DNA from 4 places in the Nonomuraea marmarensis genome. Region 4 is predicted to be linked to each of the others. Evidence: riboswitches for the same ligand, from Rfam matches in the RefSeq annotation. Region 4 holds a riboswitch; each other region holds the start of a gene.
What was found. Region 4 has a riboswitch for cyclic di-AMP ahead of ACFLIM_RS15700 (C40 family peptidase). Riboswitches for the same ligand answer to the same signal wherever they lie in the genome.

Region 1 (7,576 bases), on a different contig from region 4:
CTGACACGGTTGAGATCAGCTCCAAGCTTGACCAGCACCTGGGCGGCCACACCTTCACCCTCACGGATGAGCCCGAGCAGGATGTGCTCGGTGCCGATGTAGTTGTGACCCAGCTGCAAAGCCTCACGGAGCGACAGCTCGAGGACCTTCTTGGCCCGCGGGGTGAACGGAATGTGCCCCGACGGAGCCGACTGGCCCTGGCCGATGATCTCCTCGACCTGCTGGCGCACACCCTCAAGGCTGATGCCGAGGCTCTCCAGAGCCTTGGCGGCTACGCCCTCACCTTCATGGATCAAGCCAAGAAGAATGTGCTCAGTGCCGATGTAGTTGTGGTTGAGCATCCTGGCCTCTTCTTGGGCCAAGACGACAACACGCCTCGCTCGGTCGGTGAACCTCTCGAACATCTCGTCGCTCCTCACAGAGCGGTCAGTCAGGCCGGTAAATCCGGTCCCGTCATCCCGCATGCTAGCCCTGGCTCGGCGAACCGTGCCCACTGCCGCTGACACGCTCTATAGCAGAGACGTTCCCCGAGAGCAGGGCGTTCACCCTCCATCCAACTACTGTTCGGGGGTGACGTGTTCCCGATACGCCGCAAGCGAACGATGTTTAAGGCGCTTCACGGAAGCGCCTGAAATATGCCGTCCACGGCGTACGCAGATCAACACGGATCGGCCATCCGGACGCTTGGAGCGAGTCGGCGTTGGGGCACCTCTTCGCCCGCACATCTCAGATGCCGCGCCCGTATCGTTACCGTAATCATCCTATGTGCAGGTGGGATCCCTGGCCAATCGCCCGCGCTTACGCCCTGAGCACAAGTCGGCACGCACCGCACACCGCACCGCCGGGTAATACGCCACACCATCGGGTCAGCCAGGTTACCGATGTCATCGGACCGCATCGAACCCTCGCTCAAGGGGTCACGGCATTCCCCGCCGCTCCACGCACTCGGGGAGACTCGACATTGTGCGCACATGCCCCGGGAAGCGGCATTGAGCGGCGCATGCTCAGGGCCGCGGGTTATGCCCGCCACCGCCCATCCCCACGAGACGGGGGTTTTGCCCGGCTCCACGCGAGCCGATCGCGGTTAAGCGTCACACCGCACGGAGATCGCCACCGGCTTTACGAGATTTCCAAGATGGCTCGTTCCACAGACGCGGCGGTCCCGGGCGGAACGTACGTTGAATGAGGTATAGCCGCCTCACACGGCATTCGGCGCGCAGAGCGCGACACCATCACATATGCGAGCCCTCGCCGGTGAAACGGCACAACGGCGGACCGGAACACACCACCAAAACGCCCGCATATGGACGGATCAGAAGATCATCCTTCTGGGCGTCTCGTATTCAAGAAGGATCCCAGAAGCGATCATGCGCTTATGGCGCCCGCCGGGGTCCTAGGCGAACGGCATAAGCGCATGGTCAGGAGACGGCTCTTCAGTGAGCTGCCTCGTACTTCTCGACGACGGTGGAGGCGATACGGCCCCGCTCGCTCACCGGCAGACCGTGAGCCTTGGCCCACTGCCGGATCTCCGAGCTCTTCTCGCGGCTCATCGCACGCGTGCCGCCGCGGCCACGACGACGCGTGGTCACGGCACCCGCCCTGCGTGCGTGCTGCACGAAAGGCGTGAGCGCGTCCCTCAGCTTCTTGGCGTTAAGGTCGCTGAGGTCAATCTCATAGGAGGAGCCGTCAATAGCGAAGCCGACCGTCTCATTGGCCTCGCCCCCATCGAGGTCATCGATGAGAATCTCCTGGATCTGCTTGGCCATGTACGCAATCCTTTCCCGGAGCATTGTTTCATTCGCCTGCCCAAACATATACCCGGAAAGGCGCTGAGACAATTCAGCGGTGCGGGGATTCGGCTGACTGGCGGATCAGTTCCCCTTCTCCGGGTGATCCTCAGGGTTTGGACGGCGTCCAGGGCCCTCGGCGCGGAGCAACTTCACTACGCCAAAGATGAAGGCGCCGGCGACCACGAGCGGGGGGATGAGCGCTGACAATACGTCTGTTACGGCTTCCATTCGGCCTCGCCTCCACGGCTAGCGGGGTTTCGGGGGCGCATTATGCACGGGGAGCACGGCCGGCGCGAGCGCGGAGCTCCTCATGACGCGCAAGGCCAGAACCACCCGCAACCGACCATAGCGGTACACAGATGCCCTGCGTGTCGCAGGGGCGCCAACATCCGGCGACCCGGACGCCCCACAGCTTAATGCCAGTCTCTCCAGGCTCCTTACCGGATCAAGGGAAAATTTTGCGAAAAAGCACCCGCGCAGGTGCGGATGGCTCAACGAAGATCTTTAACGACGCGCGTTCCCGCCAGCCTGTCGTGCGGACCGCGCTGCATGGGCTTGTCGATCAGGATGAGCAAGCCGACGCCGAACAGCAACATTCCGGCCAGCAGATTGACGACCGGAATGCCCATCAGCATGACCGGCCCCGGATAGACCAGGGCCCGTTTGAGCAACGCCCCGGACGGGCGGTCCGCCGGCGCCAGGCGAATCTTCATGATCGCCTTGCCGAACGTTCGGCCGCGCCTGAAATGGGCCTGCCAGTCGTAGCCGGCATAACCGAGCCCGGCGGCCAGCCAGGCGAACACACCCGGCAACCGCCCGTCGAACACCTCCAACATCCCGACAGTTCGGAAGATGGCCCACAGCACGATGAACAGAATGTAATAGAAGACCCCGAAGACGAGTGCTTCAATCAGTCGGGCGGCGAGTCGTTCCCACCATTCCGCGGGCAGCGCGTCCGCCCGCGGCGGTGTCCCGGCCATAACCCCCCACCTCGCGTCATCGGCGGCCCCAATCGGGGAGTGCAGGTCTCCCATTTTGGTACGACCCCCGGACACAAAACAGAGGCCGGCGGGAAGCCGGCCCCTGTTTTACGCAGTCGCGCAGACTACTTGATCTTCACCACCACAGTGCCCGCGAACTTGTCCGCGAACGTCTGCTGCAGCGGCTTGTCCCACAGTTGCGAGGCGCCGTTCAGCGCGACCGCCACGTAGGCGAAAAGCCAGCCTATGAGCGGGACGACGTTGAGCACCCAGCCACCCCAGGTCACGCCCGCGCGCTTGAGCGCCAGGTCGGTCGGCAGGCCGCCCTGAGGCATGGCCTGCCCCACCGGGACGACCTTGATCCCCATGACCATCTTGCCGACCGTCTGGCCGTTCATCTTGGTCAGGAAGAACTCGTAGCCCACCCACAGCACCGTCACGATGATCGTCGACAGGATGCCCGCGATCGTGGACGACAGGAATCCGCCGGATCCACCGTTGACGGAGGAGTAGCTCGCGACGATGAACAGGCCGAAGACGAAGCCGATCAGGATGTTCACGATGAAGAGGATGACTCCATCGATCAGCCTGGCCACCAGCCGCTGCCACCACTCCGCCAGGGGGGCGGGGGCGCCGGGCGGCTGCATGCCTACCGGCTGGCCGTAGGGCTGCCCGTAGCCGGGCTGGCCGTAAGGCTGCTGCTGCGGCTGCCCGTAGGCCTGGCCGTACTGCTGCTGGTCGCCGTAGCCGGGCTGCTGGCCGTAGCCCTGCTGACCGTAGCCGGGCTGCGACTGCTGTTGCTGCCCGTAACCTTGCTGCTGGCCGTAGCCCGGCTGGGACTGCTGTTGCTGGCCGTAGCCCTGTTGACCGTAGTCGGGCTGCGACTGCTGTTGCTGTCCGTACTGCGGCTGCTGGCCGGACTGGGGTTGCTGGCCGTACTGCTGCTGACCGTAGCCCTGCTGGCCGTAGCCAGGCTGGGACGGCGGCTGCTGACCATATTGCTGACCAGACTGCTGTTGCTGGCCATATTGCTGCTGGCCGTAGTCCGGCTGGGACTGCTGTTGCTGCCCGTAGCCCTGCTGACCGTAGTCGGGCTGCGACTGCTGTTGCTGCCCGTACTGCGGCTGCTGGCCGTATTGGGGTTGCTGACCATGGCCCTGCTGGCCGTAGCCCTGCTGCTGCCCGTACTGAGGCTGCTGCTGCTGGCCGTATTGCGGTTGCTGACCATAGCCCTGCTGCTGCTGCCCGTATTGGGGCTGCTGCCCATAGGCGTCGTCCGCCCGGTAGCCGACCACAGTGACGTCGGGGTCGGGCTCGCCAGGATGGCGGCCCGTGTTGTGCTGCCCGTAATCCGGCGTGCCAGGCGCAGCGTTCTCGCCGGATTCGTCCTGTGGATACGGCGGCTGTCCGGTGCTCACCGTGTCACCTCGCTTCGAGTGCGCATGTGGCACGTGTCAGGACACATGCCTGTGCTGCCCAACGTATCGACATAGGTATCAACAATCACCTTTCCATCTGGTCAAGGTCCGCGTCACCCGATGTCAGATGGAGCAGCATGCGGGTGTTGCCCAGGGTGTTCGGCTTGACGTGTTCCAGGTCGAGGAACTCCGCCACCCCCTCGTCGTACGAGGCCAGAAGTTCGGCGTAGACCTCGGGTGAGACCGGCGTGCCCTGGATCGGGCGGAACCCGTGCCTCGCGAAGAAGTCGACCTCAAAAGTCAGACAGAATACACGCCGCAGACCCAGATCCTTAGCCTGCTGTATCAGCGCCGAGACGATCCGGCGGCCGACGCCCATGCCCCGGCTCTCCGGATCCACGGCCACCGTGCGGACCTCAGCGAGGTCCTCCCAGAGCACGTGGAGCGCGCCGCACCCGACGACCTGCCCGTCCCGCTCGGCCACCCAGAACTCCTGTACGTCTTCGTACAGCGTCACCGTGGCCTTCTCCAGGAGCCGCGGTCCCGCGCCCGCGTAGGTGTCCACCAGGCGCCTGACCGTGTGCACGTCGGGCGTGCGGGCACGCCGGACCACCACCCCGATCTCGGGGGTGGTCTCGGTCACTGTCAGTTCGGCCACCTGCTCCATGGCTCTCCAGAGTACAGATGTCATTACGGCTCAGCCCTAACTCCCATGTCTCGGCCCATCCTGTTACATCTGGTGGCCGGATGAGCACGGTTCCTCGCTCCGGTCCACGGCGGGAGGAAGCAAGGGCAAAGAGGACATAAGGTCTGTTCTGCACAGGTGTTCACGAGATCACCCTGTGACCCTTCGGTTGTGAAACCTCTACAGACTTGGCAGTTCTGGTTGAGCACGAACCTGGAGTGCATTAGTGTCCAGCGACAATGTTCCCCGCGTGTCGCGCGGGAGACACGCTCAATCCCCGCAAGGGGAGCCGGGGACCCGCCGGTGGCCAGAGCCACCACTGGGGTGAATCCGAGTCTTTCGGTAGGGCTGCTCCGGCCCGAACCCGTCAGCTAACCCGGTAGGCGTCTATGAGAGGAGCTGGTTGGTGAAGCGCACGCTCAACCGTGGGGGGAAGTCGGCGGGCAAGCACGCCCGCCCCCCGGAACGCGCCCGGCACCCACACCGTCTCGGTGTGGTAAGTGTCACAATCGCCGTGCTGCTGTTCGCCATCCCCGTCGGTTCCGCGTCCGCGGACCCCAAGCCCTCCCTCAAGGACCTCTCCGAGCAGGTCGAGAAACTGCACACCGAGATCGAGACGCTGGCCGAGCAGTACAACGGCCAGCGGGAGAAGCTCAAGACCGCCAAGAATGCCTCGGACGCCGCGCAGAAGACGCTGGCGAGCAGCGAGGCCGATCTGGCCGGCAAGCGGGCCAAGGCCGCCTTACTCGCCCAGAACGCCTACATGACGGGCGGCTTGGGCAAGGTGCTGGCGTTCGCGTCCTCGGACGACCCCGAGGCCTTTCTCGACCGGGCCGCGACCACCTACGCGCTCGAACAGCAGCAGGGCGAGGAGGTCAACCAGGTCACCAAGGCCATGGACGCCGCGGAACGCGCCAGGGCCGGTGCCAAGACGCGGATCGACGAGGTCCAGAAGATCGTCACCGACCTCGAGTCCAAGCGCGACAAGATCACCAAGCTGGTCACCAAGGTCGAGAGCAACCTGTACAGGCGGGCCGTGGGCGAGGCGGGCCGCTCCGGCACCCGCGCCGTGCGCGTCAACCTGCCGGTCGTCGGCAGCGGCAAGGCGGCGGAGGCCGCAAGATGGGCGCTCACGCAGCAGCTCAAGCCGTACGTCTGGGGCGCCGAGGGCCCGAACTCCTACGACTGCTCGGGCCTGGTCATGGCGGCCTACCAGCGGGTGGGCATCTCGCTGCCGCACTACACGGGCGACCAGTGGACGGCGGGCAGGCACATCTCGCGCTCCGAGCTGCGCCCCGGCGACCTGGTGTTCTTCTACAGCGACCTGCACCACATGGGCATGTATATCGGCGGCGGCATGATGGTGCACGCCCCCCAGACGGGCGACGTCGTACGGGTCGCGTCGATCGAAGGGCGCCCGTTCGCCGGCGCGGTGCGCATCGCCGACTGAGCTGCGGTGGATCCGCAGCGAAGCGAGGACATCCACCGCAGCACTCCGAGCGAAGCTCGGCAATCAGACGCTGCGGTGGATCCGTAGCGAAGCGAGGACATCCACCGCAGCTCCCCGAGCGAAGCCCGGCAATCAGACGCTGCCTCGCGGGCGCCGTCAGATCAACTGGCGGCGGGCCGCCCAGGCCACGGCCTCGATCGCGGTGGCCACGCCGATGCGGTCGCAGATGCCCCGTAACCTCCGGCGTACTGTGCGTCCGCTTATATCCAGACGTCTCCCCACCCGATCGACCGTGACTCCCTTGGCCAGCTCCGACAGCAACGCCAAATCCGCATGGCTCAGATCAACGCCTTCAGTGAGCACATCCATCGGGAGCCCTCCCCCCCAACAGCAGAACTCGGACCTCTCAGATAGGCCTAAGCCGCCTCGCAGACGGTAAACGCATCCTGGAAAGGTCGTCAAGCATGACAATCGCCGCACTTGACGAGCGCTATTGACATGATCCGATATATGTGACGTACTCGCCATATGACGACGGCACCCCGGCTACGATGAGTGATCTCGTCGAGGCTTCCGGCGCGCCGGATCCACCATCAATGAGCCCGGCCGACGTCCTGGGTTTTGATCCGTTCGATCCGGATTTTCTGCGCGATCCGTACGCCGAATATCGCGAGCTGAGCGAGCGCGGCGCGATCTTCCGCACCCGTGGCGGGTTGCTTGTCGCCACCACCCACGAGCTCTGCACGGCGCTGCTCCGCGACCCGCGCTTCGGCCACGGATCCGACCCGCTGGACAGAAGAGACCCAGGTCAGCCGGTGGAATCGTTCCTCTGGATGGATCCGCCGGACCACACCAGGCTGCGTGCTCTGGTCAGCAGGGCCTTCACTCCGCGCATGCTCGAACGGCTCCGCCCGCGCGTCGAGGCGATCACCGCCGAGCTGATCGGCGCGCTGCCGGAGGAGGCGGATCTCGTTTCCGGGCTCGCCTATCCGCTGCCCGTCATGGTGATCAGCGAGCTGCTCGGAGTGCCGCCGGAGGACCACGAACAGTTCCGTGATTGGAGCGACACACTCGCCCGCAGCCTTGACCCCATGCTTACAGAGGACCTCCTGTCCGAAACCGGGAGGGCCAGAAGAGAGTTTCGCGACTACTTCCGCGGCCTGATCGCGATCAGGCGCGAGCGGCCGGGAGACGACCTCCTGAGCGCCCTGGCGCGGGTCGAGGAGCTGACCGAGCCCGAGTTGCTGGCCACC
Region 2 (7,576 bases), on a different contig from region 4:
TAGGCGACCCTGACCTGATCCGCCTCCCCTGGGAGGTCCCCCTGCAAGACTGGCCGCAGCATCACCTGGTCGATCTGCCGCGCGGCATCTCGCGGCACGTCGTGCGGTTCGCGCGGCTGTCCGGCAAGGTGTACGCGATCAAGGAGATCAGCGAGCGCTACGCCAAGCGGGAGTACCAGTTGTTGTGGGACCTCGCCCGGATCGACGCGCCCTCCGTGCAGCCCGTGGCGTACGTCACCGGCCGCGACAACGACCTGGACGCGGCACTGATCACCAGGCACCTGCAGTTCTCCCTCCCCTACCGCGCGGTCATGTCGGGCACGCTCCGGCCCGACACGCTCACCCGGCTGCTCGACGCGCTGGCCGTGCTGCTGGTGCGGCTGCACCTGAACGGCTTCTACTGGGGCGACTGCTCGTTGTCCAACACGTTGTTCCGAAGGGACGCGGGGGCGTTCGCGGCCTACCTGGTGGACGCCGAGACCGGCGAGATGCACCCGATGATCAGCGAGGGCCAGCGGCTCGGCGACATCGACGTCGCGCACACGAACATCTTCGGCGAGATGCTCGACCTGGAGGCCGGCGGGTTGCTACACCCGTCGATCGACCCCATGGACACCGCCGAGGACGTCGTCACCCGCTACCACCGCCTGTGGGACGAGATCACCCAGAGCGAGATCATCGAGGAGGTGGACTGGCACCGGGTGGAGCAGCGGATCAGGCGGCTCAACCTGCTGGGCTTCGACGTGGCCGAGATGATGGTGCGGCGCAAGGTCGGCACCGGGCGGCTGATCGTCCGCCCGAAGGTCGTGGACGCCGGGCACCACCAGCGGCGGCTGCTCAGGCTGACCGGGCTCGACGTGGAGGAGAACCAGGCGCGGCGGCTGCTGAACGACCTCGACGGGTTCCGGGTGGCCAAGGGGCTGCGGCACGAGGACGAGGCCATCGTGGCGCACCGGTGGCTGGCGGAGGTGTTCCAGCCGACGGTCGAGGCCATCCCCGCAGAGCTGCGCGGCAAGCTGGAGCCCGCGCAGCTCTTCCACGAGATCCTCGACCACCGCTGGTACCTGTCTGAGGAGGCCGGCGCCGACGTGGGCCTGACCACGGCGGTGAAGTCGTACGTGGACAACGTGCTGGTCCACAAGCCCGACGAGCAGGCGTTGCTGCCCGACGAAGCCGCAGAGTAGGCACTCAGGCGGTGGTCAGCTTGGTGATCTCAGCCACGATCTGGGGCCACAGCGGCTGCGGCAGATCGTGCCCCATGCCCGGATACGTCACCAGCCGGGCGCCGGGGATGGCCGCCGCCGTGGCCCGGCCGCCCACGATCGGAACGAGCTGGTCGGCCTCTCCGTGCATGACGAGAGTGGGCACGCTCACCCCGGCCAGCGACTCCGTACGGTCGCCGGAGGCCATGATGGCGGCCAGTTGCCGGGCCGTGCCCGCGGGGTCGAAGCACCGGTCGTAGGCCAGCCCCGCCATCGCCATCACCTTCTCCCGGTCCAGCTCGTAGCCGGGCGAGCCGATGGTCGACCAGGTCGTCACCGCCTGCGCCCGCACGGATTCGCGGTCGGCGGGGGGCCGGGCCATCAGCACGGCGAGCGCGGCCTCGGACGGCGGGGCGATCGACGGGCCGGGCGTGGACATGATGGAGGTCAGGGTCAGCAGTCGTCCGGGATGCCGGATGGCCAGCGTCTGGGCGATCATTCCGCCCATCGAGGCGCCGACCACGTGGGCGGCGGGCCAGCCGAGGGCGTCCATGAGCCCGGCGACGTCGTCGGCCAGGTCGTCCAGCAGGTACGCCGACGGCGCCCCCTGCTCCGGAACGCCGTGGTCGTGGAAGTGGGTGGACAGGCCGGTGTCGCGGTTGTCGAACCGTACGACGTGGTGTCCCTGCTCCGCCAGGAGCTCGCAGAGCCCTTCGTCCCAGTGGATGAGCTGGGCGCCGAGCCCCATGATGAGGAGCAGCGGCCGTGCTGCGGGCGAGCCGAAGCTCTCGTAGGCGATTTCGATGCCGTTCGCGGCTACGCGGGTGGTCACGAGGACCAGAATGTCATTCTGGTCCTGCTCTCGTAAAGGCGCCGGGATGCCGGTCCTACTCGGACCACGCGCCGGTGGAGAAGGGGACCGGATAGTTCTTCTTGCCCGGGCCGTCGCCCCACTTGGTGATGACGTAGTCGATGTCGATGTGGCCCTGCCCGCCGACGCCGTCGACGCCCAGCGTGTCGGAGTTGAACGAGCCACCGGTCAGCTCGGCGAACGTCTTGGCGTCGAGGTCCAGCATGACGCCGCGGCTGGAGGGCTCACCAGGCCCGCGATCTCCTACGAAGAAGGGCAGCTTCTTGCCCTTGTAGATCACGTACCCCTCGGTCAGCAGCGGCCAGCTCGGGCTGGCGGCCAGCCCCTTCTGCATGGGCTTGCCGCTGGCCGGCAGTCCCGTGTCACCGGCGCGACCGGAGGAGTCGTCCCAGAAGTAGGACGCCGTGGTCGAGCCCTTGAGCAGCACCTTGTCGTCGGTGCCGGAGTCGGCGCGGGCCGCGGCGCAACAGGTGACGGTCAGCACGCAGGTGGTGGAGGCGGTGAGCAGAGCGAGGGAACGCAGAGCGAGGGAACGCAGGCCAGAGCAAGCAGACATGGAGCATCGAATCCTTCGCGCAGGGGATGGGGGATTGCGCTCGCCTGGCGGAATGCCTGGCCGGACACGAGGCCCGATGCCGGCTACGCGGAGCGCACAGGGGGGAACCTAGGGAAGGGGGCCGCTCAGTGAACGGCCGGCACTACGTCTCCTGGGGGTACGCCGCTGCTGTCCATGGGGCACGTCCTCTCCCTCACGCCTACCGGGTTAGCTGACGGGTTCGGGCGTGGAGATGCCCTACCGACACGCGGTCGGATTCACCCCACAATCAGGTGGGTCCCCGGTTCCCGACTGCTCGGGATTCGGCGCCAGCGGCGGTCCCTCTTTGGTAAGGGCCAGGTCACCGGCTGGTAATGGGCAAAAACATAGCACCGATTCGGACAAACGCCAATGATTCACCATGAACCGGGCAAAGATCTACCTTTGGTCGGGAATGAGAAAGGGGGCACGGCATGCCGTACCCCCTGCGGACCCGAGCCTCAGCCGCCGCTCTTGCGCCTGAACGATCTTTTACTCGCAGCCGGACCGTGCGCCCCGTGGATCTTCGATGGGTCGCCGCCCCTGCCACCCGCGCCCGAGTCGGCATGCTGGTTACGCTTTCGCTCCAGCGCCTCACGGAACTTGCGCTTCATTTCGTCCTCGGGAGTTTCGTCGGTTTCCGGCTCCGGTGTTTCCGCCATGAGAGGACCTCCGTGGTGTTGGGGACAATCACAGCTTCGCACGCCACCGCTTATGACGCGAAACCGACCTCGACCTTGTTCTCCGGTACGGCCGGCGCATCCAGCCTCTTGGCCGGCATCGCTACCAGCGCCACCAGGGCGACCAGCGCCCCCACCACCCCGATCGACGGGATGACGAGGGCCGCCGCGGAGGCATGCGCCGCGGCCACGCCGTGCACGAGGGCGTTGGCGGTGACCGTGGAGGTGTAGAGCGTGCCGCCCACGGCCAGCGCCACGGAGCCGCCGATCTGGCGGAAGAAGGTCAGGTTGGCCGAGGCGGTGCCGATGTACTGCGGCTCGACGGACTGCTGCGCGGCCATGGTCAGCCCGGACAACATCGGCCCCATCCCCAGCCCTATCAGCGACATCCATCCCGCCAGCGCCACGGCACCGGTCTGCAGGGTCAGGTTCAGGCACAGGAGGGTGCCCGCGACGAGGAGGAACGGGGCGGCGACGAGCCACGGCTTGTAGACCCTGGTCCTGGACGTGAGCACGCCCATGAGAACGCTGCCCACGACCATCGCCAGCGTCATCGGGTAGATCCGCAGCCCCGACTCGGTGGCGCTGACGCCGAGGGCCTCCTGGAAGTAACGCGGCAGGAACACGACTCCGGCGTACATGCAGAAGGCGGTGAAGAAGGAGGTCAAGTTCACCAGCGTGTACGTGCGGTTCCCGAACAGGTGCATGGGCATGATCGGACTGGCCGCCCGCCGCTCCACCAGCACGAACACCGCCAGCAACGCCAGCGCGAGCACGATCGGCCCGGCCACGGCCGCGTCGGTCCACGCGTTCCCGTCGAGCCCCTTCTCCGTCAGCCCCAGCAACAACGCGGTGATGGCCACGGTGAACACGGCGATGCCCGCGTAGTCCGGCCGGCCGCCGCCGACGCCTGGCCGGTTCGGCAAGCGCAGCACCACGATCGCGATCAGGACCAGGCCGAGCGGCACGTTCACGTAGAAGGCCCAGCGCCAGGTCGCGTGGTCGGTGAACAGCCCGCCGAGGAACGGCCCCGCCAGGTACGTCAGCCCCATCACGCCGCCGAGCGCGCCCTGGACGCGGGCTCCGTTCGTACTCGGCGGGAACAGCTCCATCACCAGCGCGATCGACAGCGGCAGCAGCGCGCCCGCGCCGAGCCCCTGGAGCGCGCGGAAGGCGATGAGCTGCACCATGTCCTGGGCCACCCCGCACAACGCCGAGCCCGCCACGAACACCACCATCCCGACCAGCAACAACGGCTTCCTGCCGTGCTGGTCGGACAACCTGCCGTAGAGGGGGACCGTCACCGTGGAGGTGAGCAGGTAGGCGGTCACCACCCAGACGTAAAGGGACGAGCCGCCCAGCTCGCTCGTGATGCGTGGCAGCGCCGTGCCGACGATCGTCTGGTCGAGCAGCGCCAGGAACATCCCGCCGAGCGCGGCGAGCAACACCAGTCCCTTGCCCTTGGGATTCATGTCAGTAGTCACAGGTAAATGTTTATATGTAAGCTCTGACATGTCAAATCTTCGATATGCTGGCAGGCATGTCCCTACGGATCGCGCTGCTCGGGCTGTTGTCGGGTGTGGGCCCGGCCAGCGGCTATGACCTGGCCAAGAAGTTCGAGCACTCGCTCAACCACGTCTGGCAGGCCGGGCACACGCAGATCTATCCGGAGCTGGTGAAGATGGCCTCCGACGGGTTGGTGGCGGTGGAGTCGGAGGGCGCCAGGGGGCGCAAGATCTACACGATCACGCCGGAGGGCACGCGCGAGTTGCACGAGTGGATGGTGGATCACGCGCCGTCGCTGACCATCCGCAGCGAGATCGCGCTCCAGGCGTTCCTGCTCCCGCTGCTCGACAGGGACGAGGCGATCGCGACGGTCGAACGGATCAGGGCCGGCTACCAGGCCCGGCTGGCGGTGCTGGAATGCAAGGGGGGCGAGGCCGGGCTCGGCAAATATGCGCTGAGACTCGGCTTGAGCCAGCTCCGCACCAGCATCCAGTGGGCCGACGAGACGCTGGCCGACCTCAAACGCGCCTGAACGCCAGCAGGCGGAACACCGGGTAAAGGGGTTCCGTTCCGTTCATGGTGTTGTGTTGGAGCCGCTCAGGAAATAGACCCGGCATGATGCTCGAGCCCCCGGTACCGCCATGAGTCTCCTCGGTCGTGACCTGGCGATGGACCTGGGCACGGCCAGCACCCGAATCTACGTCAAGCGCAAGGGCATCGTGCTCGACGAGCCCTCCGCCGTCATCCGCGACACCCTCACGGGCAAGGTCATCGGGTACGGCGCGGAAGCGGCCGACGGCGCCGACGCCGACGCCGACGCCGAGACGTGCTGGCCGGTCAGCGGCGGCCTGCCGGTCGACAACGAGCTGGCCCGGCGCATGATCCGGCATTTCCTGCGCAAGGTGCACCGGCATCCGTTCTCCAGGCCGCGCATCGTCATGGCGCTGCCCGAGGACTCCACCCCGATCGCGCAGCTGGCGCTGCGCGACATGGCGTTCGAGGCGGAGGCCAGGGGGATCCTGCTGATCCCGCACGCGCTGGCGGCGGCGCTCGGGGCGGGCCTGCCGGTCATGGACTGCGTCGGGAGCATGGTGATCGACATCGGCTGCGACACCGCCAGGGTCGCGGTGGTGTCGAGCGGGGCCGTGGTGGCGGCCGGCGCCGTTCCCTACGGCGGCCGGACCATGAACAGGTCCATCGTCCGGTGGGTGGAGTGCGAGTACGGGCTGCTGCTCGACGAGCCGGAGGTGGAGGCGGCCAAGCGGCACGCGAGCAGCTGGAAGCCGCTGGACCGGGCGGTGCCGGTCCGCGGGCACGACCCGCACGCCGGTTTCGAACGCACGGCGGCGTTGCCCGTACAGGGGATCTACGAGGCGACCAGGCAGCCGGTCGAGTCCATCGTGCGCGCGGCGGTCGAGACCGTGGAGCGTTGCCCCGCCGAGCTGGCCGCGGACCTCGTGGAGCGGGGTGCGGTGCTGGTGGGGGGAGGTTCGTTGCTGCGAGGGCTGGGGCGGCGGCTGCGTTCGGCGCTGTCCATGCCGGTTCGCAGGGCGGAGCGCCCGCTGGACTCCGTGGCCCTCGGACTGGGCCGGTGCGCGGAGGACCTCGGCCTGATCTCGAGGCTCCGGCGCCGATGAGCGACGTCCAGCGCCGCGCGGCATAATTGTGCATTTGCGTGATTTGCCCGATAGGCTCGGATGATCTCGGATATCGTCCCAACGTGCACGCCGGCCGTCACGCTGTTTCCGCGATTCTCTTTTGCGTCGCGGCGATAACGGCCTGCGCGGCGGCCTCCGAGTTACCCACCCTCGAAGAGGCCACCAGGCAGCTCGACCTCGACGCCGGCACCCTGCTCAGCGCCGCCGAACTCGGCTTGTCGGCCGTCGAGCGGGCCGAGGACGACACCTGCGTATCCGGCCAGGTGCGGCACTTCTTCCGCGCGGAGAGCGACCTCGCCGACGCCTCCGAAGGGCTGCTGGACAAGCTCCAGGTGATGGGCTACAGCGAGGTGGTCGACGACGTGGACCTCCGCGACGAGGACCAGGACGTGTCGGTGCTGCGTAATCCGAAGACCCGCCTGACGTTCGAGCTGACCGTGCTCGCCGGAGAGAAACCCGGGGTCCGGATCGTCGGCAAGACGACCTGCTACGCGACCGAATAACCACCCTACGGCGTTGCCAGGGCCTCTGTCGGGGACAGGCGGGCGGCGCGGATGGCCGGATACAGGCCCGCCACGGCGCCGATCAGCAGGGTCGCCGCGAGGCCGCCGATCGTGGCCCAGGCGGGCACCACGGAGGGCCAGCCGCTGTAGAACGCGTAGCCCATCGTGACCCCCATGCCCAGGAGCACACCGCCGCCTCCGCCCATGGCCGACAGCAGGAGCGACTCCGCCAGGAACTGCGTGCGGATCTGGCCGCGGGTGGCCCCCAGCGAGCGGCGCAACCCTATCTCCGCCCGGCGTTCCAGGACCGAGATGACCATCGTGTTGGCCACGCCGACCCCGCCCACCAGCAGCGCCACCGCCCCGACCCCGAGCAGGAGGTTGGCGAACGCCTGGCTGGTCGCCTGCTTGGCCGCCAGCGCGTCCGACGGGCGGGAGACGTCCACCTCGTTCGGCGCCTCCGGGTTGGCCGTGCCGGCCAGCACCTGGCGTACGGACTCCAGCCTGGCCTCCTCCGAACGCGTGTAGAGCGTGGTCGGATGCCCGTCGAAGCCCAGCCTGGACTCCGCCACCGGCCAGCCG
Region 3 (7,576 bases), on a different contig from region 4:
GAGATCGAGCTGCTGCTGATGCGGGTCGCGCCGCACGTGCTGCTCGCGGTGGCCGACCCTAGCGACGAGGTGCCGCGGCCCAAGGAGCCCGATTTCATCTCCGAGAACGGGCGCGGCCTTTACATCGTCGAAACCTACAGCCAGTGCTGGGGCTGGGACCCCCTGGCTCGTGGCGGCAAGGCCGTCTGGGCGCTCTTCCGCGCCGACGCCTAGATCAAGATCCCCATCTTTTACGGCAGGGCCGAGCAGGCCGCCACCCGCCGCACGTGCCTGAGGACCTCCAGGAGAACGGCCGCTGACCGGCGCGTGGCGAGCCGCCGTTACGTGCGCCCCGTGGGCCGGCTCCGTGGTCAAAGCGTTGACCGACGATCGCTTGTGACGCGAATATCCGGGCGTGCCGGCCGAGCACGGGCTGCTGCGACGCTGCCTATGGAGGCGGCGCTGGAGCGGTATCGGCGGCTGGGGTGCTGGCTCAGGGCCGTTATTCGCCCGTGACGCCGTCGATACGCTCGCGTAGCAGGTCCGCGTGGCCGTTGTGCCTGGCGTACTCCTCGATCATGTGGACGAGGATCCAGCGGTGCGTGCAGTCCTGCCCGTTGCGGTCGCCGACGGCGTCCAGGGGTTTGGCGGCCGAGATGGCGCGGGCACACTCGATCTCGGCCTGCCAGGTGGCGAAGGCCTCCTCGACGGAGGCGGTGTCGACCTCGTTGAAGTCGGCGTCGTTGTCGCGGTCCTTGTCCCAGAGCTTGGGGAGGTCCTCGCCGTTCAGCACCCGGCGGAACCAGGCGCGTTCGACGTGTGCCAGGTGCCTGACCAGGCCGAGCAGGGACAGGGTCGAGGGCGGCACGGAGCGCAGGCGCAGCTGGTCGTCCGACAGGCCGGCGCATTTGACGGCGAGGGTGCCGCGGTGCCATTCGAGCCAATTGGTCAGGACGGTCAGCTCGTCGCCGGTGAGAGGTGGGGGAACGCGGGTGTCAATCACGAGGTCCGACCTTATCCGGCCCGGCAGGCGCCTCAGTCCGGAGGTCGGCCTGGAAGAGGCGGTAGACCGCCTCGCGTACGGTCTCGTCCCTGACGTTGTCCACGAAGTCGTCCGGGGTGTTCCCGCACAGGTGGCGTAGCCGGGGGGATTCGTCCAGGAGGTCCTGGATCAGGGCTCTCTGGGGTCGCAGGCGGCGAGGGCGGCCCTCGGGGTCTGTCAGGCAGCCGTGCTTTCCCGTGTAGACGAACGCCCGGGTGCCGTCGACGGCGATCGTGCGGCGGTGGTAGTTGGGCTCGGTGAGGTCCAGGGCCGCGAGCTGGAGTTCGTCGAGCCAGAGCACGAACAGCCTGGAGGTCTCGCCGGGGGTCTCGATCGGCGCGGCCGGTACGTAGCCCCATCTGCTCACGTGGGCGGAGACGCCTGGGGCTATGCCCGGCACGTCGGCGAGCGTCATGGGGACGATCGGGCGTACCCCATGGTCGAGGAACTTCCTGCGTACCTGGCTGGGCGCGGCGTTGGAGCCCACGGCGACGACCAGGTGGCGCGCCCGCAACGGCGGGCAGTCGAGGCGGGCCAGCAGCGCCGCCAGCGGCTCGTCCTCGGCCCGCCACTCGCCGGGCGGGACGCTCTCCTCGGCGCTCAGCGGCACGTACGCGTCGTCGACCAGGATGCCGGAGGTCGACGGGATCCGGCCGGGATAGGTGAGAGGGCGGGACATCGGATCGTCCTTGAAGAGCTCCACCACTCCAGCATGTCCGTGTCAGTTGCCCCCGACGAGTGCCCACAGCCGGGCCGTGCTCGCCCTGCGGCCCCAGGCGATCACGGCGGAGAGCGCCAGCAGGACCAGTGGCAACACCACGCCGCCACCTGATACGAACAGCTCGGTCAGCGTCGCGCAGACCGTCAGGCCGGCGAACGCCAGCCCGGCCAGACCCGCGAGCCGGGGCACGAACAACGCCACGGCCCCCGCCACCTCCAGCACGCCCACCAGGTTTCTGAACCAGTCTCCGAACCCGATCGCCTCGAACGTCGAGGCGGACGGCTCCGCGTTCGCGAACTTGCCCATGGCCGACATCACGAAGAAGCCCGCCACTGCCACCTGGAGGATCCACAGGGCGACGTTGAGCAGGCGTCCTGCGGCGGTCGTGTGCGGTGCGGTAGTCATGATCTTCAGCCTCCCCTGAGCGTCGTGCCTCCGACGCTAGGCGTGGGGATCGCCGGGGAGAATCGATCTAGGTGCCTGACAGGGGTGTACCTATCTACACCCGGGCCCTTGATCGCCTCAGAACATCGAGATGTGCACGTGGTCGTAGTGGTTCTCGGTGATGCTGCCCCGGTCCGACATCGCGCTCCAGCCCGAGCCCTGGTTGATGCGCTGCTTCCAGATCACGTACTTGACGCCGAGCTTGTCCTTGTTCTTGATGGCCCACTCCGCGATCCGGTCGCCGAGGGCGTTGTGGGCGGCGCTGGGCATCGAGCCACCGGTGCTCATCATGAAGTCGCAGGCCCGCCCGAGCGGGTGTTCGCCGCTGGAGCCCGCGCGGAAGCAGCCCACCTCGTACGGCAGCGCGAAGTTCTTCCGCACCTCCGCCCGCATCAGCTGCGTGCGGGGCGTGATGTTGTCCGAGCCGGAGGGCAGTTCGGGGGCCCAGCTGCCGTTGCCGTTGCGGCCGGGCCCGAACGGCACCAGGTCCTGGAGCTTCTTCTGGATGTCCTTGATGACGTCCTGGGCATCGTCGCGCTGCCCGGCCACATCGTCCGTGTCCGTACGGATCTGGGACGCGAGCGCGGCGGCCTCGTCGGAGGCCTTCTGCTTGTCGTCGCGGGCCTTGGCCACGCCCTGCACGACGGCCTGCTGCTCGGCCGTCAGCTGCTCCAGCAAGGCCGCGCCGCTGCCGTTCTCGGGCAGCAGGATGCCGGGCATCGAGGGGTCGGCGTTCTGGTAGCGCATCCTGGCGATCTCGCCGACGCGCTGCTCGGCCGTCGCCAGCGTCTGCTCGGCGGTGGCCAGGCGGTCCTTGGCCGACTTGGCCGCCTCCTGTGCCTTGGCCAGCTCCACGCGCTTGAGGTTGTACTTCTCGATGAGCTTGTCGACCTTGCTGTTGAGCTGCTTGAGCTGGGCGCGGAGCTCGGCTTCCGTCGGCTTGGGAGCGGCCGACGCCGCGGTCGCCGGAAGGAAGGCGACGACGGTGGCGGTGATGAGACCGATGGCAAGAGTCGCGGGGGACGAAACCGCCACGTAGATGTTTCCTCTCCCTCTGCCGGCCGGGTTAGCTGACGGGTTCGGGCATGGGAGCTGCTCCCTACCACCGAAGTGGACTCACCCCAGGTGCAATGGGTCCCCGGCTCCCGGGCAACTCGCCCGGGATTAGGCGTGCAACGGCTGTTACGGCCGGTGCATAAGGGGATATTAGTGGTAGATCACGAGTAATGCGACCTTAACTAGAAATCCATTAGTGATCTACTTGTGATCGAAGCATGCGTGCGGCCTCCTCCGGCAGCACGTCGTTGACGAAGGCGCCCATCGCCGACTCCGAGCCCGCCAGGTATTTCAGCTTCCCGGGCGCGCGCCTGATGCTGAACAGCTCCAGGTGCAGGTACGCCAGCTCCCGGTCCTGGCGCACGGGCGCCTGGTGCCAGGCCGAGATGTACGGCATCACCACGCCGAACAGGTCGTCGAACGCCCGCAGGACGGAGGTGTAGAGCGGGGCGAACGCAGCACGTTCCTCCTCCGACAGCGCCGCGAGGTCGGGCACCTGCCGATGCGGGTACACGTGCACCTCGAACGGCCAGCGCGCGGCGGCGGGCACGAAGGCCGTCCACAGCTCGTTCGAGGCCACCACCCGCGTCCCCGCGGCCCGTTCGGCGGCCAGCACGTCGGCGAAGAGGTTCCCCGAGTAGCGCTTGGCGGCCCCGAGTTGGAGCTTGGTCTTGGGCGTGACGTACGGGTAGGCGTAGATCTGGCCGTGCGGGTGGGCGAGCGTGATGCCGATCTCCTCTCCCCGGTTCTCGAAGCAGAACACCTGCTCCACGCCCTCGATCCCGGACAACTCGGCCGTGCGGTCGGCCCACGCCTCCATGACCAGGCCCACCTGGTCGTCGGAGAGCTTGGAGAAGGAGGAGGAATGCTCAGAGGTGAAGCACACCACCTCACACCGCCCCACTCCCGGCCGTACATCACTCAAGCCGCCCACGTCCTGATAAGTCCCGAAATTTCCGGAAAAAGAGGGGAAGCGGTTCTCGAACACCACCACGTCATAGTCGTACGCCGGGACCTCCGTCGAACGCGTGTCCGACGACGGGCACAACGGGCACTCGTTGGCCGAGCCCGTCGGCTGGAACGTCCGCGTCTGCCGGTGCCCCGCCATCGCGATCCACTCCTCGGTCAGCGGATCGTAACGCAGCTCGGAGGCCACCGGCCGGGGTTCGAGCGTCCGCCGGTCGATCGCGCTCCTGTCGGCGTCGTCCCGCCGGTCGAAGTAGATCAGCTCTCGTCCGTCGGCCAGGTGGGTGATGGTGCGCTTCAAGGCGAGCCCTCCGCGATGATCAGTTCTCCGGCCCGTTCGGCCAGCTCAATGCGTGCGTCGTCGGGCAGCCCGGCGTCGCTGATGACCACGTCGGCCTCGGTCAGCTCGGCGATGGTGCTGATGCCGACCGTGTTCCACTTGGTGTGGTCGGCGGGGATGACCAACCGGTGCGCGGCCGTCACCAGCTCCCTGTCGGTCTCGGACTCGAGCAGGTTGGGCGTGGTGAACCCGGCGCGCACGCTCATCCCGTGCACGCCGAGGAAGAGCGTGTCGACGTGCAGGCGGCGGATCGCGGCCACGGCCACCGGGCCGACCAGGGCGTCGGACGGCGTGCGCACGCCGCCGGTCAGCACGACGGTGCGGTCGACGCGTGGGTTGCGGTGGAAGACCTCGGCGACCGGGATCGAGTTGGTGATCACGGTCAGCTCGGGCACGCCGATCAGGTGGTGGGCCAGCGCCCACGTGGTGGTCCCCGCGGACAGCGCCACGGCCGTGCCAGGACGTACGAGGCGGGCGGCGTGCCGCGCGATGGCCTCTTTCTCCTGCTGCTGGCGGGCGGACTTGGCGGTGAATCCCGGCTCCTCGGTCGAGCCGGGGCCGAGTGCGGTCGCGCCGCCGTGCACCTTCTCCAGCAGCCCTCGCTCGGCCAGCACCTCGAGGTCGCGGCGGATGGTCATGTCTGAGACGCCGAGCTCGCGTACGAGGTCGGCGACGCGGACGCCGCCGCTGCTGCGCACGCGTTCGAGGATCGTCTGCTGACGCTGCTGTGCGAGCACGCCCGCTCCTTCCAACAGATTCCACCAAATTATGACACGGATTTGTTGGGGAATGTTAGTTCGAGCGGATGGGTTGCGCGAGTCGGGGCAGGCGAGAGACGTTGAGGGCTCACCCGATCACCGGAGGCGAGCTTATGGCCAGGCGCTCACGCAAGGGCAAGGCACGCAAGAAGAAGAAGGCGAACCACGGCAAGCGTCCCACGGCGCGTTGACGGGTGGCCGCCGGTTTTCAGGCGGCCACCCCGGTTCACCCCGGCAGTTCGGTCAGAGCCTGGTCGATGCGGTCCTGCGGGAGCGTGTAGTCCTCGAGTTGCCCGGCCAGGTAGCGGTCGTAGGCGGCCAGGTCGAAGTGGCCGTGGCCGCAGAGCGCGGTCAGGATGACCTTCTCCTCGCCGCTCTCCTTGCAGCGCAGGGCCTCGGCGATGGTCTCGGCCAGCGCGTGCGTGGGCTCGGGCGCGGGCACGATGCCCTCCGTCCTGGCGAAGCGCACGCCGGCCTCGAAGCATTCGTTCTGGGGGCGGGTGACCGCCTCGAACAGGCCCAGCTCGTACATGTGCGACAGCAGCGGCGACATGCCGTGATAGCGCAGGCCGCCCGCGTGGATCGGGTCGGGTACGAACCCGTGCCCGAGCGTGTGCATCTTGAGCAGCGGCGTGAGCCCCGCGGTGTCGCCGAAGTCGTAGGCGTAGACGCCGCGCGTGAACGACGGGCACGCGGTCGGCTCGACCGCCCGGAACACCGTCTGGATCCTGCCCGCCAGCTTCTCGCGGAGGAACGGGAAGGTGAGGCCGGCGAAGTTCGAGCCGCCTCCGGTGCAGCCGATGACCAGGTCCGGCATCTCGGGGAGCTGGTCGAGCGCCTCCTCGCCGATCACGGTCTGGTGCATGAGCACGTGGTTGAGCACCGAGCCGAGCGCGTAGCGGGCGTCCGGCGTCGCGGCGGCCACCTCGACGGCCTCGCTGATCGCGATGCCCAGGCTGCCGGGCGAGTCGGGGTCGTCGGCCAGCACCTTGCTGCCGGAGCCGGTCACGGGGGACGGGCTGGCGTGCACGGTGGCGCCGTACACGTGCATGAGCGAGCGCCGGTACGGCTTCTGGTCGTAGGAGGCGCGTACCATCCAGATCTGGCATTCCACGCCGAACTGGGAGCAGGCGAACGCCAGGGCCGACCCCCACTGCCCTGCGCCCGTCTCGGTGGTGAGCAGCCGCACGCCTTCGCGGGCGTTGTAGTACGCCTGAGGCACGGCCGTGTTCGGCTTGTGGGACCCGGCGGGTGAGACGCCCTCGTACTTGTAGTAGATCCTGGCCGGCGTGTCGAGCGACTTCTCCAGCCTGCGCGCCCGGATCAGCGGCGTCGGCCGCCAGAGCCGGTAGACGTCGAGCACCTCCTGCGGTATCGGCACGAACCGCTCCCCGCTCACCTCCTGACCGATCAGCTCCATCGGAAAGAGCGGGGCCAGGTCGTCAGGTCCTATGGGCTGCCGCGTGCCGGGATGCAGCGGCGGAGGGGGCGGGGCGGGCAGATCAGGAACGATGTTGTACCAGTTGCTGGGGATCATCGTCCCAGTCTGCGCCGGTTACCCGCCTCGGTCACTCCCCAAGCAGCAGCGCCGGGCGATCCGGATGATCGGCCCTGATCACGACGTCGGCCGTCTGCTGCGGCCGCGACTCCCGCTCGTACCGCTCGTAGGCGGGCAGCCGCCACCGCTCGTCTTCGGGGGTCCCGCGCTCCAGCGCCCCCGGCGACAACCACACGTGCACGCTCACCTCGAACGCCAGTCCCCGCCCCAGCAGCAACGTCCCGTCGACCATCAGCACGCCGCCCGGGGGCAACTCCTCGTACGGCACCCGGTACGCCCGATCGACCCGGCTGTCCCACAACGCCGGCAACACCCGTCCGGATCCGCCCGGGTCCAGGGGCTCCAGCACTTCCCTTCTGAGCGCCTTGGTGTCGAGCCAGTCCTCGTACAAGGCGTCCGGGTCGGTCCTGCCGTGCTCCAGCCGCAGCGACGCGGGCCGCAGGAAATCGCCGGCCGACACCCGCAGCACGGGCCGGCCGCGCAGCCTGAGGGGCGCGACGAGCGCGTCCGCGAGCCGCTCCGGGCGGGCGGGCGGCGCCCCGTCGACGGCCACCCGCACCCACCCCTGCCGCCCGGCGATCAGCTCGGCCAGCTCCTCGACGAGGACGTCATGGGAGATCGGTCGCGCACGCATCGGCTACGGACGCAGTCCCGCCACGAAACGGGACATGGCCGTGGTCACTTCTTTGAGCATCTCGACCGACTCGACCGG
Region 4 (7,576 bases):
GGGCGGTGGCCGAGGACGTCAAGCCTGGCCTGCCGCTGGCGGAGAAGCTGGGCCGGGTGTTCACCGCGCTGGCCGGCGAGGTCGCCACCAAGCTCGACGTCGAGGTGCGCGGCGAGATCGCCTCCCACGACGTGCGGGTGATCGAGCTGGCGGCGCTCAAGGGCGTGTTCGCCGGCGTGATCGAGGAGCAGGTCACCTACGTCAACGCGCCGCTGCTGGCCAAGGACCGCGGCGTCACCGTCGAGCTGGTGACCAGCTCCGAGAGCCCCGACTGGCGCAACGTGGTGACCGTGCGCGGCCTGCTCGCCGACGGCCGCCAGGTCTCGGTCTCGGGTACGCTCTCCGGCCCTCGCCAGATCACGAAGATCGTCGAGGTCAACGGCTACGAGATGGAGATCGAGCCGACGGCCCACCTGGCGTTCTTCACCTACACCGACCGTCCCGGCATCGTCGGCGTGGTCGGCCGGCTCCTCGGCGAGCACGGCATCAACATCGCCTCGATGCAGGTGGCCCGCGACGTCAAGGGCGGCAAGGCGCTCATCGCGCTGACCGTCGACTCGGCGATCCCGGCCGACGTGATCGAGCAGATCGTGGCCGAGATCGGCGCTGAGAGCGGCCGCTCGGTGGACCTGGAGGACTGACCTTTCGGTTTGTAGGGGCCGCCACCTGGATCGTTCCGGGTGGCGGCCTTTTTGTTGTCTCAGGATGCGAGATACTAGGACATCCAACGAGATGGCTCGGGTACTGTTGTTGGAAATGCGCCAGGTTCTCGTACTTATTACCTGCCGCGGCGGGGCCTGTTAGGGCAGGTCGACGACTCGCCGCGGTGAGCGGCGTTGCGTCGGCCAGTAAGCCCCTTTCGTCCGGTCCGTGATCCGGACCACGAGATCAGGCCCGGTCGGGTTCGCGACCGGGATCCGACTTCCCAGTGGAACGCGCCCGCGAAACGAGATGAGTCACATGTACGAGATGTATGTCTGGAACCGTGCCGAGGAGCACGAGGACGAGGCCGCCGAGGCCCTGCAGACCGCGCTGGACCGCCGGGACAACGGCGGCGCGCCTCAGAATTCCAGCCGGTAGAACACGGCCGTCCGCTTCATCCCCGGCAGAGCCTTGACGATCCAGGCCGAGACCCGGTGCGGGATCGACAACCGGTCGAACCCGTCGATGTCGAACGCGCTCACCGCGTCGACGCAGCGCAACCTCGGATGGATCTTCTCCAGATCCTGTGGGCCGTCGATCCCCCAGTAGAGCGTGGCCCCGGCCTTCTGGACAGGCTTGTTGAGCTTCTGCAGCCGGAGTCCGAACGAGCTGAGCGCGTCGAAGACGAACTGGCCGCTGGGAAACCGGTCCACGATCGCCCGCAGGAGCCCCTGGCCCTCGGCGGGGTCGAGGTAGTAGAGCAGGCCCTCGGCGACGACCAGCACGGGAGCGTCGTCGGGGACCTGCTCCAGCCATTTCAGGTCGGTGACCGATGAGCCGATCATGGAGTAGCCGGGCCGCTCGGGGAACAGGCGGCCACGCAGGTCGATGACCTCGGGGTAGTCCACGTCGTACCAGCGCACGGTGGGCGGCGGGGCCAGCCGGTGGACGCGGGTGTCGAGCCCGCAGCCCAGGTGGAGCACGGTGGCCGCCGGCTGCCGGGCCAGGAACTCCCTGGCCCAGTTGTCGATGAACCGGGCCCTGAGCGCGACCGCCGGGGCGGTGCGGGTGGTGATCCCCGTCTTGGTGAAGTCGTGGTCGATCCGCTCGACCGCCTCCGCGGCCAGCTCGTCGCCGAGGATCGGCTGCCGCGATCTCGCGTCGAGCGCCCTGCCGTACAGGGTGGCGAGGAGCGTGGCCTTCTCCCCGGTGAGGTGCACCTTCTCGGGTGGCATACACACCACGCTACGGCAGCGGCCCCGCGACGGCTCGCGGGGCCGCTTTCCTGGTCAGAGGATGGCGGTGAGCATCGACGGGGGAGGGGTGCGGCGTTGCTCGGACCAGAGTCGTACGCCCTTGGGGTCGGGCCGTACGGCGCCCACGAACGCGTCCCTGCGCCAGTCCGAGAGCTTCTCCTCCTTGACCACGTCCCCGGTGTGGGGCGCGTGCACCATGTAACCGGGTTTGGAGATCATCCCCACGTGCCCGAGATTGCTGAAGAAGACCAGGTCGCCGGGCTTGAGGTGATCCCAGGAGATCTTCCTGGAGAACGCGTTGTACTGCTCCGCCGCGGTACGCGGCAACTCGATCCCCGCGTCCTCGTAGGCCCTGAGCATGAGCCCGGAGCAGTCGTACCCCTGGTCGCTGGTCCCGCCCCAGACGTACGGGATGCCGCGCTTGTGCAGGGCGAAGTCGAGGGCGACCTTCCAGGCGGGCGTGGGCGCCTGCTTCTGCTGGATGCGTTTGACCTGGGGGCCGGTCAGGGTGGTCGGTCCATCGTGGGAGGTGGGTTGGGGGGAGGTGGCGTGGGCTGGGGTGGCCAGAGTGAGGCCGGCGGCGGCTGCCACCAGGAAAATGGCGATGCGAGACAGCGGACTGTCCTTCCATGCGGCCTACCGGGTTAGCTGACGGGCTCGGGCTTGGAAGCAGCCCTACGGCGGATGCCGATTCGCCCCATGGGGGAGGTGGGTCCCCGGCTCCACGCGACGCTGCGTGGATTAGGCTTGTCGGACTCTAACGAAACGGTCAAAGGGTTGTAAACCACCGCAAAACCGGACGTCCGAAAAATGAGATGCTGTGTTCGTCAGTCGAGACGAGCCGGTAAGGTACCGCCCATGGAGTCGCGTAACATCCGCCTGGCCGTCATCCCTGGGGATGGCATCGGCACCGAGGTCGTAGCCGAAGGACTCAAGGTCCTGGAGGCCGTAGGCACGAAGATCGAGCCCACGCACTACGACCTGGGCGCCGCGCGCTATCACCGCACCGGTGAGACGCTGCCGGACGCGGTGCTCCAGGAGCTGCGCGGCTACGACGCGATCCTGCTCGGCGCCGTGGGCGACCCCAGCGTGCCGCCGGGCGTGCTCGAGCGCGACCTGCTACTCCGACTGCGGTTCGAGTTCGACCACTACGTCAACCTGCGGCCGGTCAAGCTGTTCCCCGGCGTGGAGACCCCGCTGGCCGACACGCCCGCCGAGGACATCGACATGATCGTCGTCCGCGAGGGCACCGAGGGCCTCTACGCGGGCACCGGCGGCGTCATGCGGCGCGGCACGCCCCACGAGATCGCCACCCAGGAGTCGCTCAACACCGCCTACGGCGTCGAGCGCGTGGTGCGTTTCGCGTTCGAGAAGGCCAAGTCGCGGCCGCGCAAGAAGCTGACGCTCGTCCACAAGACCAACGTCCTCACCTACGCCGGCGACCTGTGGCAGCGCACGGTCAACCGGGTGGCGGAGGAGTTCCCCGAGGTCACGACCGATTACAGCCACATCGACGCGGCCTCGATGTTCTTCGTGAGCCAGCCCGAGCGGTTCGACGTGGTGGTCACCGACAACCTGTTCGGCGACATCATCACCGACCTCGGCGCGGCCATCGCCGGCGGCATCGGCCTGGCGGCCAGCGGCAACATCAACCCCGAGCGCACCGCGCCCAGCATGTTCGAGCCGGTGCACGGCAGCGCCCCCGACATCGCCGGGCAGGGCAAGGCCGACCCGACCGCGACCATCCTGTCGGTCGCCATGCTCCTCGACCACCTCGGCCTGCACACCGAGGCGGCCAAGGTCGAGCAGGCGGTCGCCGACGACATCGTCGACCGGCTGGCCGGCTGGGCGGGCCGCACCACCCACGAGATCGGCGACGACATCACCGCGCGAGTATCCGGCTAGGACCGCCTAGCCCCGAACGCGCCTGGTGGTCCGAGGAGGACTGCCAGGCGCTTTTTCGCGTCCAAACGGCCGAACCAGCCCATCGGGCACCGACGTTCTCATATAGCGAGACAATAGGAAGTACGAATACTGCTCCCGGGCAGTGTTCGCGTACGCCCCAAGCCTTGTCAGACATCTCAGAGAGAAGGACCGCCGTCATGACCATCGCTGAGAAGCTCAGCTTCGACGTGCAGCTATCCGACCACGCTCGCACCGCGGCCGAGCGGGAGCAGGTGCTGGCGGACCCCGGTTTCGGGCAGACCTTCACGGATCACATGATCTCGATCGACTACACCGAGGGGCAGGGGTGGCATGACGCCACGCTCAGGCCGTACGGGCCGCTCTCGCTCGACCCGGCCACCTCGGTCTTCCACTACGCGCAGGAGCTGTTCGAGGGTCTCAAGGCGTATCGGCAGATCACCGGCTCGATCGTGACATTCCGCCCGTACGCGAACGCCGCCCGCTTCAACCGCTCGGCCGGCCGCATGGCCATGCCCGAGCTGCCGGAGGAGACGTTCGTGGACTCGCTGGAGCTCCTCGTCGAGACAGACAGGGCGTGGGTGCCCACGACCGAGGGCCACAGCCTCTACCTGCGGCCCTTCATGATCGCCACCCAGGCGGGCCTCGGGGTGAACTACCCGTCGAAGTCGTACAAGTACATGGTCATCGCCTCGCCCGCGGCCTCGTACTTCACGGGTGGGATCAAGCCCGTCTCGGTCTGGTTGTCCACGGAGTACACGCGGGCCGCCCCCGGCGGCACGGGCTTCGCGAAGTGTGGCGGCAACTACGCGGCGGCGTTCGTCGCGCAGCGGCAGGCGGTGCAGAACGGCTGCGACCAGGTGGTGTGGCTGGACGCCCACGAGCACAGGTACGTCGAGGAGATGGGCGGCATGAACCTGTTCTTCGTCTTCCGCGACAAGCTCGTCACCCCCGCCCTCACCGGCACCCTGCTGCCCGGCATCACCAGGGACTCGATCCTGGAGCTGGCCGGGGACCTGGGCCTGGAGACCGAGGAGCGGCTCCTCTCGATCGAGGAGTGGCAGTCGGCGTCCGAGGCGGGAGAGCTCACGGAGGTGTTCGCGTGCGGGACGGCGGCCGTGGTGACGCCGGTGGGCACGGTGAAGGGCGTCGACCGCTCCTGGACCGTCGCCGACGGCACCCCCGGTCCCGTGACGATGCGGGTGCGGGAAGAGCTGATGGGCATCCAGTACGGCACCCGCCCCGACTCCCACAGCTGGGTCCACAAGATCGTCTAGTCGGCCCGTCCTCGGGGCCTCACCGAGCCCCGAGGCCGCCTATTCGTCGGCGCCGAGCAGTTTCCCGGTGTCCAGGGCGAACCCCCAGGGCGGCGGCAGGAACAACGGCTCACCCGCGTTCGCCTCCGTTTCCCGGCCGTATTTTCCGCCGCCCGGCTCGCTGTGCAGCCGGACCGAACGCCGGAAAGGATCGACCACCAGATAAAGCGGTACCCCGGCCGGCGCGTATCCGTTCGGTTTGACGTAGTAGTCGTCGTAGGTGCTGCCCGCGGAAACGACGTCCACGAGCAGCAACGTCGAATCGCCGAGCACGGCGTGCTCCTCCGCCATTCGCGGGAACCGCGGCACCACGGCCAGGTCGGGCACGAACCGATCGGCGTGTTGTCCCAGGTGGACGGTGATGTTCGGCCAGATCTCCCAGCCCCGCTCGGCCGCCGCGCCGACTATCTGGAACAACAGCTGAGAAAGAATCGTGTTGTGTTGCCAGGTGCCCGACTCGTTCACCACGATCCGGCCCTTCGTCGTCTCCACCCGATATTCGGGGAGCAAATCGCGTACCGTCCGGAATCGCTCTTCGAGTGGCCCGACCATAGTCGCCGTCCTCTGGTAGTCACGGAGTGACCCAGCGTAATACTCGGCGGCGTTGCGAGGAGGCGTTTTCCTTTACTCGTCGATGTTGGCCATATACGCCTCGTTGCCCTGCTCACCGGCCGCCGCGCCAGGCGGCACGAGCTCTTCGAGCCGCGACACGACCTCCTTGGCCAGCGTCACGTCGGCGGCCGCGGCGTTGGCGCGCACGTTCCCGGCCCGCCGCGACCCCGGGATCGGCACGGCGCCCTGGTGCATGAGCCAGGCCAGCGCGAGCTGCGCGGCGGACAGGTCGTGCTCGGCGGCGAGCGCGGCCACGGCGTCGGCCAGCGCCACGTTGCGATCGAGGTTGCCCTCCTGGAAACGCGGGTTCCCCCGGCGCCAGTCGCCGCTTGCGAGCTCGCCCCGGCCCCGGATCGTGCCGCCGAGGATGCCGCGGCCCAGCGGGCTGTAGGCGACGAAGCCGACGCCCAGCTCCTCGCAGGCCGGCAGCACCTCCTGCTCCGGCGCCCGGCTGAACAGCGAATACTCGCTCTGCACGGCCGTGACCGGGTGCACGGCGCAGGCCAGCCTGAGCGTGCGCGCCGACACCTCCGACAGCCCGACGTGGCCCACCTTCCCGGCCTCGACCAGCTCGGCGAGCGCGCCCATGGTCTCCTCGACGGGCGTCGTCGGGTCGAGCCGGTGCAGGTAGTACAGGTCCACGTGGTCGGTACGCAGGCGGCCGAGGCTGGCGTCGAGCGCGGTCCGTACGTACTCGGGCCGGCCGAGACCCGGCACCAGCAGGCCGCGCTCGTCCTGGTTGCCGCCGAACTTGGTGGCCAGCGTGAACTCGTCGCGCCGCCCGCGCAGCACCCGGCCGATCAGGCTCTCGCTGTGTCCGGCGCCGTAGATGTCGGCGGTGTCGATGAACGTGATGCCCGCGTCGAGCGCCGCCAGCAGGGCGTCGGCCGCCTGCTGCTCGTCCACGTCGGCGTAGATCCCCGGAGCCAGGGTCATCGCACCGAACCCCAGCGCCGAGACCGTCGGACCCTGCCGGCCAAGAGCGCGGTACTGCATGTGTCCCCCTCAGGTTTGTGCGGTCAGGGGTGGAAACTGCCCGGCGCGGGCCCGGTCATGCTGATCGGTTAGTTCTTCCTGATCAGGGTCATGCCGTCGGCGACCGGCAACATGAGCACGGTCACCCGCGGATCCTCGATCACCAGGTCGTTGAACTCGCGGATCTCCACGGTCGTGGTCTCGTCGTGCGCCGGATCCGCAACCCACCCCCTCCTCAGCGTGTTGTCGGCGACGATCAGCCCGCCGGGGCGCAGGCGGTTGACGAGCAGCTCGTAGTAGCCGGGGTAGTTTCCCTTGTCGGCGTCGAGGAAGGCCAGGTCGATGGGCTGGTCGAAGGCCGCGAGCGTCTCGAGCGCGGGGCCGAGCGTGAGCGTGATGCGGTCCTCGACCCCGGCCTGGTGCCAGTACCGGCGCGCGATGGACGTCCACTCCTCGCTCACGTCGAAACAGTGCAGCCGGCCGCCGGTCAGCCCGCGGGCGATGCACACGGACGAATAGCCGGTGAACGTCCCCACCTCCACGACCACCTGAGGCGCCACGAGCTGGGTGATCATGGTGAGGAAGTTGCCCTGGTCGGGGGAGATCTGCATGCCGGCCGCGTCGCCGGTGGCCTCGGCGGTCTCTTTCGCCAGCTCCTCCAGCAGGGGGTCGGGCGGGGTGGTGTGCGCGAAGACGTATTGGGCTACGGCGGGATCCAGGAGGTATGCCTTCATGCGGCCATTGTTTCCTCTTCCGGTAGGGTCTGCGCGATCAATGAGGTGAGAGTGGGCTGATGATGAAGCGGTTGGTGGCGGTCGCGGTCGCGTGCGTGGCGATCGCCGTACTCGGGGT

Region 1: linked by a shared signal. The riboswitch ahead of ACFLIM_RS16930 (C40 family peptidase) and the one ahead of ACFLIM_RS15700 (C40 family peptidase) in region 4 are both predicted to bind cyclic di-AMP.
Region 2: linked by a shared signal. The riboswitch ahead of ACFLIM_RS24355 (hypothetical protein) and the one ahead of ACFLIM_RS15700 (C40 family peptidase) in region 4 are both predicted to bind cyclic di-AMP.
Region 3: linked by a shared signal. The riboswitch ahead of ACFLIM_RS18205 (coiled-coil domain-containing protein) and the one ahead of ACFLIM_RS15700 (C40 family peptidase) in region 4 are both predicted to bind cyclic di-AMP.

What each region holds. Positions count from the first base shown of each region.
Region 1 covers NZ_JBICRM010000009.1:64,340-71,915, reverse strand. Annotated here, with positions in the region: gene ACFLIM_RS16955 (ATP-dependent Clp protease ATP-binding subunit) at 1-404, opposite strand, end outside; gene ACFLIM_RS16950 (histone-like nucleoid-structuring protein Lsr2) at 1,434-1,766, opposite strand; gene ACFLIM_RS16945 (RDD family protein) at 2,282-2,770, opposite strand; gene ACFLIM_RS16940 (RDD family protein) at 2,896-4,188, opposite strand; gene ACFLIM_RS16935 (amino-acid N-acetyltransferase) at 4,274-4,855, opposite strand; cyclic di-AMP (ydaO/yuaA leader) riboswitch at 5,131-5,274, shown strand; gene ACFLIM_RS16930 (C40 family peptidase) at 5,367-6,323, shown strand; gene ACFLIM_RS16925 (LuxR C-terminal-related transcriptional regulator) at 6,480-6,692, opposite strand; gene ACFLIM_RS16920 (cytochrome P450) at 6,875-7,576, shown strand, end outside.
Region 2 covers NZ_JBICRM010000015.1:17,908-25,483, reverse strand. Annotated here, with positions in the region: gene ACFLIM_RS24365 (DUF4032 domain-containing protein) at 1-1,184, shown strand, start outside; gene ACFLIM_RS24360 (alpha/beta fold hydrolase) at 1,189-2,034, opposite strand; gene ACFLIM_RS24355 (hypothetical protein) at 2,090-2,629, opposite strand; cyclic di-AMP (ydaO/yuaA leader) riboswitch at 2,811-2,947, opposite strand; gene ACFLIM_RS24350 (DUF5302 domain-containing protein) at 3,109-3,261, opposite strand; gene ACFLIM_RS24345 (MDR family MFS transporter) at 3,360-4,811, opposite strand; gene ACFLIM_RS24340 (PadR family transcriptional regulator) at 4,868-5,365, shown strand; gene ACFLIM_RS24335 (rod shape-determining protein) at 5,475-6,470, shown strand; gene ACFLIM_RS24330 (hypothetical protein) at 6,554-6,994, shown strand; gene ACFLIM_RS24325 (ABC transporter permease) at 7,000-7,576, opposite strand, start outside.
Region 3 covers NZ_JBICRM010000010.1:9,333-16,908, forward strand. Annotated here, with positions in the region: gene ACFLIM_RS18185 (ATP-binding protein) at 1-213, shown strand, start outside; gene ACFLIM_RS18190 (DinB family protein) at 482-982, opposite strand; gene ACFLIM_RS18195 (hypothetical protein) at 975-1,700, opposite strand; gene ACFLIM_RS18200 (DoxX family protein) at 1,743-2,147, opposite strand; gene ACFLIM_RS18205 (coiled-coil domain-containing protein) at 2,265-3,221, opposite strand; cyclic di-AMP (ydaO/yuaA leader) riboswitch at 3,228-3,367, opposite strand; gene galT (galactose-1-phosphate uridylyltransferase) at 3,436-4,509, opposite strand; gene ACFLIM_RS18215 (DeoR/GlpR family DNA-binding transcription regulator) at 4,506-5,285, opposite strand; gene ACFLIM_RS18220 (50S ribosomal protein bL37) at 5,420-5,497, shown strand; gene ACFLIM_RS18225 (TrpB-like pyridoxal phosphate-dependent enzyme) at 5,533-6,843, opposite strand; gene ACFLIM_RS18230 (uridine kinase) at 6,875-7,498, opposite strand; gene ACFLIM_RS18235 (alpha/beta hydrolase) at 7,502-7,576, opposite strand, start outside.
Region 4 covers NZ_JBICRM010000008.1:190,682-198,257, forward strand. Annotated here, with positions in the region: gene serA (phosphoglycerate dehydrogenase) at 1-641, shown strand, start outside; gene ACFLIM_RS15695 (class I SAM-dependent methyltransferase) at 1,062-1,877, opposite strand; gene ACFLIM_RS15700 (C40 family peptidase) at 1,932-2,489, opposite strand; cyclic di-AMP (ydaO/yuaA leader) riboswitch at 2,517-2,656, opposite strand; gene ACFLIM_RS15705 (3-isopropylmalate dehydrogenase) at 2,757-3,803, shown strand; gene ACFLIM_RS15710 (branched-chain amino acid aminotransferase) at 4,001-5,098, shown strand; gene ACFLIM_RS15715 (Uma2 family endonuclease) at 5,138-5,689, opposite strand; gene ACFLIM_RS15720 (aldo/keto reductase) at 5,762-6,745, opposite strand; gene ACFLIM_RS15725 (O-methyltransferase) at 6,814-7,458, opposite strand; gene ACFLIM_RS15730 (DsbA family protein) at 7,518-7,576, shown strand, end outside.